Linked DNA regions of Tistrella bauzanensis. The protein of the gene in region 1 interacts with the protein of each later gene in a pairwise test. Links are inferred from orthologs where the notes say so. Each region holds a gene or a part of one and is shown on either strand. Other genes may lie near its edges. The genes, in order: IEW15_RS06125 and recJ.

Evidence for each region.
Region 2: the proteins of IEW15_RS06125 (region 1) and recJ interact in binary tests that used the Escherichia coli proteins (3 or more experiments, as listed by UniProt). The link is inferred for Tistrella bauzanensis from one-to-one orthologs.

What each region holds. Positions count from the first base shown.
Region 1 is NZ_BMDZ01000009.1:61,537-68,053, forward strand. The notes cover bases 1,661-4,617. They hold IEW15_RS06125 (DNA topoisomerase III), read right to left. Parts: upstream 4,176-4,617; coding sequence 2,145-4,175; downstream 1,661-2,144. Other genes in these bases: IEW15_RS06130 (single-stranded DNA-binding protein), read right to left, coding at 4,459-4,617. Outside these bases: IEW15_RS26570 (DUF3703 domain-containing protein), read right to left, coding at 1-152; IEW15_RS25795 (hypothetical protein), read right to left, coding at 165-401; IEW15_RS06120 (cation transporter), read left to right, coding at 786-1,421; more of IEW15_RS06130, read right to left, coding at 4,618-4,899; IEW15_RS06135 (DUF3158 family protein), read right to left, coding at 4,973-5,500; IEW15_RS06140 (PFL_4669 family integrating conjugative element protein), read right to left, coding at 5,497-6,285.
Region 2 is NZ_BMDZ01000003.1:52,597-59,109, reverse strand. The notes cover bases 1,568-4,520. They hold recJ (single-stranded-DNA-specific exonuclease RecJ), read right to left. Parts: upstream 3,960-4,520; coding sequence 2,175-3,959; downstream 1,568-2,174. Other genes in these bases: glpX (class II fructose-bisphosphatase), read right to left, coding at 3,978-4,520; IEW15_RS02440 (ABC transporter ATP-binding protein), read left to right, coding at 1,568-2,147. In the rest of the region: IEW15_RS02450 (ABC transporter substrate-binding protein), read left to right, coding at 1-337; IEW15_RS02445 (FecCD family ABC transporter permease), read left to right, coding at 376-1,353; more of IEW15_RS02440, read left to right, coding at 1,347-1,567; more of glpX, read right to left, coding at 4,521-4,958; IEW15_RS02425 (homoserine dehydrogenase), read right to left, coding at 5,240-6,513. UniProt on the Escherichia coli protein: Single-stranded-DNA-specific exonuclease.

The DNA.
Region 1 (6,517 bases):
CGCGATCGCTTCGCAAGAAGCCGCAAGGCCCGACTCGCGCAAGAATGCGACGTGGGCAAGATCGTATAGCCAGCAGCGCAAGCGTTTGCCGCTGCTGGCCGGCTCCGGAAGGGATAGACAAGCTGCGGGCCGTAGTCCATTGGAAAGTCCATCTTTCTTGAGTGTCACTCTTTGGCGCCCAGCGTGTGCTTTTGCGACCGGAAAGCGCTGAACAAGTGGCCCCCGGGCATCCAGAAATCGCCGTAGTTGACTTGGGCGTCTTCGTGCTCACGCTTGTGATGCCAGCGATGGGCTTCAGCCACCCCGATCAACAATCCCAACGGCCCGACCCGGTATCCCAGATTGGAGTGCTGGAAGGCCAGATGCACGACCAAGAAGCCGAGCCATGCGCCGACGGCCAACCACAGCTTGGAACGCCGCTACTGGCTCAACGGGGAGTGGAAAGGCCGCCCGCCCTCTAGCAAGGCGGCACAAGCGAGCGCGACGATCACTGTGAGTAGCTCCGTCGGAAAAGACGGCCGGCCGGTCGCGAGCTCGCCGAAGAGCACAACCGCAGTGGCGCCACGGATCAGTGGATAGCAGCCATACCGGATGACAGTCGCAATGAAGGGGGCGCATTGGTGCTCATCTGTTCTGTCCTAAAGCTCTGACTGGATTGGAAAACCTTCTAGCTACGGTAGAGTCAAGGGCGTCCGGGAAGACCCTGTGGCAAGTTCGTTGCATCTGCGCCTTGACTCTCCAGCCGCTACAGGCTTCAGCATCCATCGATTTGGAAGGAACAATGCATGGCTGAAAACCACAGAAATCACGAAAACGACGAGTTGGGCCGCCTAGATGCGAGCGATGCGAAGGACCGAAAGATTCTTCTGACTGTGTTGCTGATCAACCTGACGCAGTCCGCCGCCGGCATTGCCCTTGGCATCTGGGCTGGCTCTACGGCGCTGATGGGCGCCGGGTTGGACAACCTCGCCGATGCGTCGGTCTATGCGGTTAGCCTGTATGCCGTCGGTCGTGCGGCAACGGTCAAGGTGGGCGCGGCCCGCTTGTCGGGTTTCTTGCTAATCGGCCTGGCCGCGCTGCTGCTGTTGGAAGTCCTACGCCGCTTCGCTGGAGGGGAAGAGCCTGTCGGCCCAGCCATGATGGCCATGGCCGCGCTGAACGCGGCTTTGAACCTAGTGTGCCTCAGACTACTGCGCCGCCATCGCGGGGAAGATGTGAACTTCAAGGCGTCAGCGATCTTTACCAGCAACGACTCCATCGTCAATGGTGCGATTGTGCTGTCCGGGGTGCTGGTGATGGGGTTCGGGTCGAACATCCCGGATCTGGTGCTGGGCGTCATCGTGGCCGCAATCGCAGCGAATGGGGGGCGGGAAATCCTGCGCGAAGCATCGGAAACAGCTCGCCGTAAGGCGGGCACATAAGGCATGTTTTCGCCCAGTTCATCCCGAGGTTTACCTCTGCAAAAGAGGTAGTCCAGCCTTTGGGCTACGGCCTCGGCTGCAGCCGAGCGTACCATTGGCGATGGCCGCGCGATAGGCGGGCATGCCGTTCTCGACCTCCGTCTGCCGTACAGCAGCGGTGCGCAAGGTTGAGGGTGCATGTCGTCTCTCCTGTTCGTGTGGCCCAGGCCAATGGCCGGGCCGGGACGTTGATGGGCAGGAGAATGGCGCCGAAGGCCCAACGGCCTTCGGCTCGGGAGAAAAGAGGAACCACCCGTGGGCTGATTGGCAGGCCCGGTCGTCGCTAGAACCGTCTGCTCATCAAGCAATCACACCCGGCCCATGTCGTGGCTGGGGCCGGCATCGTCTGGCGCACATCCGCGCACAAAGGGAGCCCGTTTTTGCACCGGCGGGCACCGGCACCGATTACCGCTGACCACGAAGGGTCTCCCGGTGGCTCGTGCAGCCTGGCAAGCCACCGGGAGACCCTTCGCAGAGGGCGGAAGAAACGCAGATCAACAGAACGCGCGTGGTGCGGCTCGCAGAGAAGCTACCTTCAGGTCCCGCGGCCGGGGACGGCTGGGCGGGACGCGCACACGGATCAAGAAGGCGTTGCGCGCTGGGCGTCCCGCAGGGCATGCGGCGGAGTGCGGGACAGGGGCCACGCCGCCGAAGGCGGGCACGGCTCACGGGGAACGGGGGCGGTCAGGAGCCTTTGCGGCCGCTACGGCGCGGGCGCGAGGCGCCGCGCTTGGAGCTGCCGGATTCGACTGGCAGCGTGCCTTTGCAGTCCGGGTAGCGGCTGCACGACCAGAACGGGCCGCTCTTGCCGCTGCGCTGGCGCGTGGGTGCGCCGCACTGCGGGCATGCCGGCCCTTGGGGAACCTTGATGGACAGGGAGGCGCTGCCGTACTGCGCAATCAACTGCGAAATCCACGCGGCCTGCTTGCCGATGAACACGTCCAGGGTGAGCTGTCCGGCCTCGATCATGTCGAGCGCCTGTTCCCAGACGGCGGTGGTGCCAGGGTCGGCAATCGCCGCAGGCACGGCATCGATCAAAGTGAAAGCCGCATCCGAGGCGCGGATGGCGCGCCCCTTCTTCACGAGGTAGCCGCGAGCGATCAGGCCGCCGATGATGTTGGCCCGCGTCGCTTCGGTGCCGATGCCAACCGTATCCTTGAGCTTCTGCTTCAGGCGGGGATCGGACACCAGCTTGGCGACGCCTTTCATGGACTTGACCAACTCGCCTTGCGTGTACGGTTTGGGCGGCAGCGTCTTGAGTGCCTTGAGATCGACGTCGGCCACCTGGCATGCCAGGCCCTCATACAGTTTCGGCAGCGCGGGCAGCACCTGGGCGCGGACCGCAGTATCGCCCTCGCCATCACCGTCTTCGGCCTGCGGCTCGGCGAGCACCTGGCGCCAACCCGGGATGACAACCTGCTTGCCCGTGGCCGCCAGGTTCTGCCCCCCGCACGAAAACTTGGCCACAGTGCGGTCGAACTCGTGGTGAGGGAGGAACTGCGCCAGGTAATGCGACCGGATGAGCCTGTACACGGCCAGTTCCTTCTCGCTCATGGCGGAGAGCTTCGCCGGTTCGAGCGTCGGGATGATGCCGTGGTGCGCCGTGACCTTGCCATCGTTCCAGGCGCGCGAGCGCTGCGAGCGGTCGAGCTGGCCCATGATCGAGCGCAGCGAGGGATCGGTCTTGAGCAGGCTGTCGAGAACGGTGGGCACTTCGGCAAACATGCTCTCGGGCAGGTAGCCGGAGTCCGAGCGGGGGTACGTCGTGGCCTTGTGCGTCTCGTACAGGGCTTGGGCAATCTCCAAGGTTTCCTGCACGTCCAGCCCAAGCTGCTTGGAACACACTTCCTGCAAGGTGCCCAGGTCGAACGGCAGCGGCGGGCCTTCGCGGACACGCTCAGTCTCCACCGACACGACGTGGGCACTGCCCGCAGCGCGGATCTGCTGCATGGTCTGCTGTGCGACCGGCTGCCGCAGGCAGCGGCCTGCGTCGTCGGTGCACGCATCGGGTGGAACCCATTGCGCGGCGAAAGTCGAACCGCCTGCGAACAGGGACACGGCGATGGCCCAGTATGGTACGGACACGAAGCGCGCGATCTCGCGGTCGCGGTCCACAACGAGCTTGAGCGTCGGGGTCTGTACGCGGCCGACCGACAGCACGCCGTCGTAACCCGCCTGTCGCCCCAGCACCGTGAACAGCCGGCTCAGGTTCATGCCCACGAGCCAATCCGCACGGGAGCGCGCCAGCGCCGAGTGGTACATCGAAAGCGTCTCGGCCGAAGGCCGCAGCTTGCCCAGTGCCGCCCGAATGGACGCATCGTTGAGCGCCGACAGCCACAGGCGTTCGATGGGGCCGCGGTAGCCGCAAAGCTCCACGATCTCGCGGGCGATCAATTCGCCCTCGCGGTCGGCATCGGTGGCGATAACCAGGTGAGTCGCCTTCGCCAAGAGCGCCTTGACGACCTTGAATTGCGTGGCGGTCTTCGGTTTGACCTCGACCCGCCAGTGCTGGGGAATGATGGGCAACTGCTCAACGGACCATCGTTTGAGCTGCTCGTCGTAGGCCTCGGGCGGCGCCGCCTCCACGAGATGGCCGATGCACCAGGTGACCGTGACGCCGGAACCGTTGAGGCAGCCTTCACCGCGCTGCGTGGCGCCGAGAATCCGGCCAATGTCTTTGCCCTGGGAGGGCTTCTCGCACAAGAACAGCCGCATATCCGTCCATCCCGATTCCTGTTGTTCATGGAGTTGCTGGGATCGAGGATGCCGAGCGCAGCCCCTGGCAGCAGCAAACAAGCCGCATGCGGCAGCGACCGCTTTCACGCCGATGAAATGGCGAGTGCGGGGAAGGTGCGTGGCCGGAAGTGTGCGGGCCGAGAGCCGCGATTTCCGGGAGCGCGCGTGGAACTCGGTGGACGTTGGTGGAGCTATCCCCTGGGGATAATTCGCAGCGCATGGAGGGCGGCGAAGCACTGCGGCAGCCGCCCTCCATGCCCGATCACTTCCTGCGCTTGGTCTCTTTCGGCGCCGTCGATTCCTGGGTGGCCTGGGGCTTCGGCTCTGCCTCCTGTGGCTTCGGGCTGAGGGCCACAGACTCGATGCGGTACGGCAGGATGCCGACACTGCGCGCGTTGACCTGCCAAGTCTCACGCGGCTGATCTTCGTTGTCCGTCCAGGGGTCGCGCTCCATGCGGCCGACGACCAGCACCCGCATGCCCTTCTGGTAGAGCTGCTGCCAGCGGTCGGCGTCGTGGTGCCAGAGTTCCACCGGCGCCCAGAAGCCGCCGCGGTCCTCGAACTCGCCGCCCTTGGTGGGGACGGGGTTGTCGAAGTACACGTTCAGCCGGAGCAACCGGCGAGGATCGTCGTTGCCATTGGGGAATTCGCGGTACTCGGGAGGCGATCCGATGTTGCCCTCGCCGATGAATTGTGTGCTCATGTTGGAATCTCCGTGGTGGTTGAAATACCCGTGCCTCGTTGGGCTCGGGCGCGTGCTCGGATGGCAGGCGCAATCACCGATCGCGCACTGCGGCAGGAACGGACGCGAGCCGGCGCAGGTAGGTGTTGTCCGCCTGCGCGGCCTTGCTGGCGCATTCCTGTGCTTGCCTGCCCAGGGTGTGCAGCAGGCTGATCTGCATGTTCAGCATGACGCGCTGCAGTTCGATCTCGTGCAGGTCGTGCAGCAGGTTGACCGGCGTGCTGGGGCTCGCCATCAGCTCCTGCCACAACGCCACGCCCATGGCCGATCGATCGTGCTTGCGCCAGCGAAGAAAGGTCGTGCCTGCGCCAGTGGTCTGCTGGGCCAGCTCGACGGGAAGCAGGTGGAAGGGATGCCCGCACGCCTGTGGCAGCACCTGTCGCTGCGCCAGGGCAATCAACTCGTCGCGCATGGCGAAGCACTGGCTGGCCCAGGCCTCGAAGTCCCCTTTACCTTTAAAAGGCTTTAAAAGGCCTTTTAGAGAGGCCGCGTGTTCCAGCCGCATGAAGGCTGGCTGTTCCAGACGACGGAAGTAGCGCGGTTCGCGGTTCGGGTCGCTCATGCCGGTTCGTCCTCGCCGGCGGCTGTGGACTTGGCCTCGGCCGAATCGGCGGCAGCGCCTTCGTCGGTGGGAGATGCGGCTGCGGCAGCGCTATCACCACGCTGTTGCAGACCACGGCGCACGACGGGCGGCGCAAACTTCGAGCGGCGCATGCCTTCGAGCACGTCCTGCGGCAGTTCGCCGAACTTCTCCAATGCTGCCCGAGCTGCGGCGTTCTTGGCCGCGAAGTCGTCGCGGGTGCAGCCCGAGTAGCGGTATTGCTGGGCCAGGCTGAACAGGCTGCGCAGCGCGTGGGCACCTTCGTTGAGCCAGCGCTCCAACGTCGAGCGATCGATCAGCGCGGTGTGGTGGGCGAGGATCAGCTTGCGGGCGATGTCGTCGTAGTCGGCCAGCAGATAGACGGCGGCAAAGCCGAGCTGCGCGTTCACGAACAAGGGGAGCTTCACCGGCTGCACGTTGAGGTTCTCACCCAGGCTCAACGCCGCAGGCACGCCGGCCAGTGCCTGGTCAACCTGCTCGCGCAGCGATTGCAACGTGGTCCTGGTCTGGTCGAGCTTTTCCTCGATGCGCAACATCCACCAGTCGCTGTACGGGTCGTCCTGCTCCGAGCCGCGCTTCATCTTGTTCATCACGGCGATGTAGCCGTTCAGGCCGACGATGCCGGGTCGCCCCTCGGCGGCGGCGCGGCCATGCCAGATGCGCGAGGCGTGGTGGGTGTGAAGCGTCAGCGACATCGCGCTGCGCAAAGAGCCGAGATTGAGTTGCAGAGGTTCGTTGGTTGCCATGGCGTCCGCTCGCTTGGGAAAAGGAGCGGTCAGGATCGGCACGCAACGGAAGGCAGTCAGTCAACAAACCGAAATGAACCGGGACCCGGTTGTCGTGGCAGCGGTGGCCTGTGACACGAGCTATCCCCAGGGGATAGCTCCATCGAAAGCCATGGAGCGCTGCTCGCGCAAATGGTGCGTGCGCTCATGCAACCGACGCCATTACGGCCCCCCTGGACCGAAGTGCCATGCC
Region 2 (6,513 bases), on another replicon or contig:
CATGGCCGAGCGCTTCAATCCCGACGGCCGCGCACGCCGGGGCGGCGACTGGCGGGTGGAGCTGGAAGCAGCGATCCGTGCCGCCCCTGATGTGATTCTGGTCGAAACCATGCCCGGCGCCGCACCGGCGCTGGTCCATCGCCTGCCCCGCCATCCGGCTCTGGCCCGGCTGACGGCCTTGGGCGGCACGGCGCCCGACATCATCGAGGTGCCGGGCAATCTGCTGGTCTGCGGCCTGCCCGACGCGCTGGACATCGCCGAACGCCTGCTGCCGGTGGCCGCACGGCTGGCCGCACCGCCGCCGGCCGCCGCGACGCGTGAGGAGGCCAAGTCGTGAGCGGCCGGACGCGTTGGGGTGCGCGCGCAAGCTGGGCCATGCTGATCCTGCTGCCGCTGTTGGTCGGCTGGCTGTCGCTGGGCTATGGCCCAAGCGGCTGGATCATGCCCGATGCCAGCGTGCTGCTGGGCTTGCGCGCGCCCGACACCGCATCGGGCATCGTGATGCTGGAACTGCGCCTGCCACGCACCCTGATCGCGATGATGATCGGCGCGGTGCTAGGGGCCTGCGGCGCCGCCCTGCAAGGTCTGACCCGCAATCCGCTGGCGGAACCCGGCACGCTTGGTGCCTCGTCGACCGCCGCCCTGGGGGCTGTGGCCGCGATCTATTTCGGCCATGCCGGCAGTGCCGGGGCAGGCCCTGCCCCGGCTGCCGCCGGCCTGCTGGGCGCCGGCCTGGGCCTTGGCCTGGTGCTGGCGCTGGGCCGGGGCGGCGGGCTGTCGCTGATTCTGGCCGGGGTGGGTGTCGGCGCACTTGCCACCGCCTTCATCTCGCTGGCCCTGACCTTCGCACCCAGCCCCTATGCGACGCTGGAGATGATCGACTGGCTGATCGGGTCGGTCGCCGATCGCACCCTTGCCGATGCCGCCCTGCTCGGCCCCTTCGCGGCGCTGTCGCTGGTGCTGCTGATCGGCTGCGGCACCGGGCTCGACGCCCTGGGCCTGGGTGAACGCACCGCCCGGTCGATGGGTGTGAAGCTGGGCCGGCTGCGGCTGCAGGTGGTGGCGGCGACCGCCATCGGCGTCGGTGCCGCCACGGCGATCGCCGGCGGCATCGGCTTCGTGGGCCTGATCGTGCCCCATGCGCTCAGGCCGTTCGTGGGCCATCGCCCCGGCCGTCTGGTCCCGGCCAGCATGCTTGGCGGCGCCACATTGCTGCCGCTGGCCGATCTGGCCGGGCGGCTGATCGGCGACGGCACCGAGATCCGGGTGGGCGTCGCCACCGCGCTGATCGGCGCGCCGGTGTTCCTGCACATTCTGCTGACCCGGGCACGGGCGGAGCGTGGCACATGGTGAGCCCCGACCGGGCGCCACAGATGATGGCCAGCGGCATCGCCGCCGATCTGGGGGGACGGCGGGTGCTCGACGGCATCGACCTCGCCCTGGAGGCCGGCGGACTGACCGCGCTGGTCGGGCCGAACGGGGCCGGAAAGTCCACCCTGCTCGCCATTCTGGCCGGGCTTCTGGCGCCCACGGCCGGCCGGATCCTGATCGACGGTCAGAGCTTTCAGGCCCTGGGCGACCGGGCGCGGGCACGGCGGATCGGCTATCTGGAACAGCAGCCGGCCTGTCATTGGCCGTTGAGCGTCGTGGCGCTGGCGCGGCTGGGCCGCCTGCCCCATCGCGGCCGATTCGGCAGCACCGACCCTGCGGCAGACGAGGCGGCAGTGACGGCGGCGCTGGCCAGCACCGCCTTGACCGGCTTCCGCGACCGCCGGGTCGATCATCTGTCGGGCGGCGAGCGGATGCGGGCGCATCTGGCCCGCGTGCTGGCCGGCGCACCACAGGTGGTACTGGCCGACGAACCCTTGGCCGGTCTCGACCCGGCCCATCAGCTGGACGTGCTGGGCCTGCTGCGGGATCTGGCGGCCGCCGGCCGGATCGTGGTGGTGGTGATGCATGATCTGGCGCTGGCCGCGCGGTTCGCCGACCGGGTGGTGCTGCTGGCCGAAGGCCGGGTTCTGACCGACGGTGCGCCGGCGCAGGCGCTGGACGATGCAGCGATCGGCCGCGCCTATGGCGTCGACGTCCGCCGGGTCGTCATCGACGGCTGCAATGTGCCGCTGCCCTGGACGCGACGCCCCGGCTGAGGCGGCGGATCAGTGCCCGGCCGCGAATCAGTGACCGGCCGCCGCCGAGGCCACGTCGTCGATGAACATCTGGACGTCATCGCGCCCCTGCCAGCGGTCGCGGCGCAAGCCGCCCGCCACATGCAGCGGCAGACCCCGGGCCTGAAGCAGCGTCGCGCCCACCGGCCCGTCTGCCGCGCGGAAGGCGATGCCCTTCAGCCGCGATCCATCATCGGCGCCCATGATCACCCGGATATGGCCCTGGCCGACCACGTCGGCCTTCAGGATCCGCACCGCCGACAGCGCGAAACGCGGCTGGGCATTGCCGGTGCCGAAGGGGCCGATGCGTTCCAGCACATCGACCAGCGCCGATGTGGCACCCCCCACCGCCAGCACGCCATCCAGCCCCAGCCTTGGCGCCGGCGGCTCGCCACCCGTCTGGGCAACGATCCGTTCAGCCAGAAAGCCATGCAGCTCCACCAGCCGGTCGAGCGGCACGGTCAGCCCCGCCGCCATCGCATGGCCGCCGCCATTGACCAGCAGGCCCGCCTGACGCGCGGCGGTGACCGCCGAGCCCAGATCGACCCCCGGCACCGACCGCCCCGATCCCTTGCCGACGGCGCCATCGGCCGCGACCACGAAGACCGGCCGGTGAAAGCGTTCCTTCAGCCGCCCAGCCACGATGCCGATCACGCCGGGATGCCAGCCCTGATGAGCGACCAGGATGAAGGGGGCATCGGCCTGGCGTTCCGCCAGTTCCAGTGCCTCGGCCTCCACCGCCGCCTCGATCTCGCGCCGCTCGGTGTTCAGCCGGTCGAGTTCCATGGCCATGCCGGTCGACTCGTCGGCATCATCGCTGCCCAGAAGTCGTGCGCCAAGGTCGGCACGCCCGACCCGGCCGCCGGCATTGATCCGTGGCCCCAGCACATAGCCCAGATGATAGGCTTCCGGTGTCTCGTCGAGCTTGGCCACGTCGGCCAGACGGGCAAGCCCGACATTACGACGGCGGCCCAGGACCTTGATGCCCTGCGAGACGAAGGCGCGGTTCACCCCCGTCAGCGGCACCACATCGCACACCGTGCCCAGGGCGACCAGATCGAGCAGGCCCATCAGATCGGGCGGGGCCACGCCCAACCGGTCATAGACGCCACCATCACGCAGCGCGCGGTTCAACCCCACCAGCAACAGGAACGCCACCCCCACCGCCGCCATCTGGCCATGGGTGCTGGTCTCGTCGAAGCGGTTGGGGTTGACCACGGCATGAGCCGCCGGCAGTTCCGGCTCGCCGATATGATGGTCGACCACCACCACATCCAGATTCAGCCGCCGGGCGGCGTCGAGTGCCGCAAAGGCGGTGGTGCCACAATCGACCGTGATCACCACCCGGATGCCGCGCCCGGCCAGCATCGCCATGGCGGCTTCGTTCGGGCCATAGCCCTCGGTCATCCGGTCTGGAACGTAAACCACCACCGGCACACCCAGCGCGCGCAAAAAGCGGCTGACCAGCGCGGTCGAGGTGGCACCGTCGACATCGTAATCGCCGAACACGGCAATCGGCTCGCGCGCCGCGATCGCGGCGGCCAGGCGGTCGACGGCCCGGTCCATGTCGCGCAGATGCGACGGATCGGGCAAGGCGGTACGCAGGCTTGGGGTCAGGAAATCGTCGGCCGTGTCCAGCCCGACGCCGCGCCCCGCCAGAACCCGCCCGACGATTTCGGGCAGGTCCAGACGCTGGGCAAGCGCCAGTCCCAGACGCTGATCGGCGAGCCGCGCTTCCCAGCGCCGCCCGCCCATCGACCGCTCGACGCCCAGAACCGCGGCGTCACGGGACATGAGGTCTTGACCCTCCGATCAATCGAAGGCCGATTTACGACCGAAATTATGCTCGGCCGTAATCACCCGGACGGTGCCGGTCTTCGACCGCATGATCAGGCTCTGAGTCGACCAGTGGGTATGGCTGATGCGATGCACACCGCGCAGCATCGAGCCATCGGTAACGCCGGTCGCCGAGAAGATGACATTGCCCGAGGCCAGATCCATCAGGTTGTAGATCCGGCCGAAATCGGTGATGCCGAGCCGATGGGCGCGGCCCCGCTCGTCTTCGTTGCGGAACAGCAGGCGGCCCTGCATCTGACCGCCGATGGCACGCAGCGCCGCCGCCGCCAGCACGCCTTCCGGTGCGCCGCCCGAGCCGATATAGAGATCAATGCCGGTATCGGGGCGCGCGGTCGCGATCACTCCGGCAACGTCACCGTCGCCGATCAACTGGATGCGCGCGCCGGCCTCACGGGTCTTGGCGATCAGTTCGGCATGACGCGGGCGGTTGAGGATGCAGACGGTGAGATCGGAAATCTCGACATCCTTGGCCTTGGCCAGACTGGCCAGATTGGCCTGGACCGAGTTTTCCAGCAGCACCACGCCTTCCGGAAGCCCGCCACCGACCGCGATCTTGTCCATATAGACGTCGGGGGCGTTGAGGAACCGGCCCTCCTCGGCCATCGCCAGCACGGCCAGCGCATTGGGGCCGCCGGTGGCGCAGATGGTGGTGCCTTCCAGCGGGTCGAGTGCGATATCGACCTTCGGGCCGCGACCAGAGCCGACCTTTTCGCCGATATACAGCATCGGCGCCTCGTCGCGCTCGCCCTCGCCGATGACCACCGTGCCATCGATGTCGAGACCGTTCAGCGCCCGGCGCATCGCGTCGACGGCGGCCTGATCTGCGGCCTTCTCGTCGCCCTTGCCGATCATTCGTGAGCAGGCCAGGGCTGCGAATTCAGTGACGCGCACGGCCTCGAGGGCCAGATTGCGATCCATCAGGGTGTAGTCGATCATCGCTCTCGTCTTATTGCCGGTCAGCGTCGGATGAATGCCGATACGCCGCCGCCGACCCGTCAGGAGGCCCGACCGCAAAATCAGGGTCAGGCCGCCAAAAGGGTCGGGTAGCGACGCCACGGCCGGGGTGCGTCCGACGACGGATGTTCATCCCACTCTGGCGATACCCTAAGCCCGATATGCGCCCGGCGCCAGAGCGCTGTATCAGGTGTGGGACGATGTCCCGTCGTCTGGCGGGTGCGACGGCATATGGCCGCACCCTCCCGGCATCATGGACGCTGTCAGAGGCTGCGTTCGATCCGGATCATCCGGGGTGGTTCGATCACCGCCGGCAGCGCCGCGATCACGTCGAGCGCGCGCCGGAGCGCCGCTTCCGCGGTGGCATGCGTGGTCAGCACCACGGGCACCGCCTCGACCGCGCTGCGGCCACGCTGGATCAGGCTTTCCAGCGACACATGCTCGACCGCGAAGGCACGGGCGACATCGGCCAGAACACCGGGCTGATCCAGCACCATCAGCCGGATGTAGAACGCCCCCTGATGCGCCTCGATCGGTGCCGAGGGGTGCTGGCCGAGGGCCGCGGCCGGCACCGAGAAGCCGGGGGTGACACAGCCGCGGGCAATGTCGACCAGATCGGCCACCACCGCCGAGGCCGTGGGCCCGCGCCCGGCCCCGCGCCCCTGCGACATGGTGGTGCCCACGGCATCGCCTTCGGCCACCACGGCGTTGAACACGTCCTCCACATGGGCGACCGGCGCCGACAGCGGCACCATGCTGGGATGCACCCGCTGTTCCAGGCCATGATCGGTCATCCGCGCCACGCCCAGCAGCTTGATGCGGAAGCCCAGTTCCTCGGCGAAGCGGATGTCGTCGATGGTGACGTGACGGATGCCCTCGACATGGATCGCGCCGATATCGGGGCGGCCACCGAAGGCCAGCGCCGCCAGGATCGACAGCTTATGGGCCGTGTCGATCCCGTCGACGTCGAAGGTCGGGTCGGCTTCGGCATAGCCCAGCGCCTGGGCCTGGGTCAGAACATCGGCGAAGTCGCGGCCCGTGGTCCGCATCTCGGTCAGGATATAATTGCAGGTGCCGTTCAGGATGCCATAGACGCGGGTAATCGCATTCGCGGCCAGGCCCTCGCGCAGGGTCTTCAGGATAGGGATGCCGCCGGCAACCGCCGCCTCGAAGGCCAGCGCCACGCCGGCGTCCTCGGCGGCCGCGGCGAGTTCGGGTCCGTGAGTGGCGATCATCGCCTTGTTGGCGGTGACGAAGGCCTTCCCGCGCCCGAGCGTGGCCCGCGCCAGATGAAGCGCCGGCCCCTCGGACCCGCCGATCAACTCCACAACCACGTCGACGTCATCGCGCGCCGCCAGCGCCGCGGCATCGTCTTCCCAGCCGAGCCCGGCCAGGCTGATACCGCGATCACGGCCTTGATCACGCGCCGACACTGCCGTCACCACCACCGGTCGCCCGGCCCTGGCCGCGATCATCGCCGCGTGATCGCGCAGGATCTCGACCACCCCCACACCAACGGTTCCGAGGCCGGCCACAC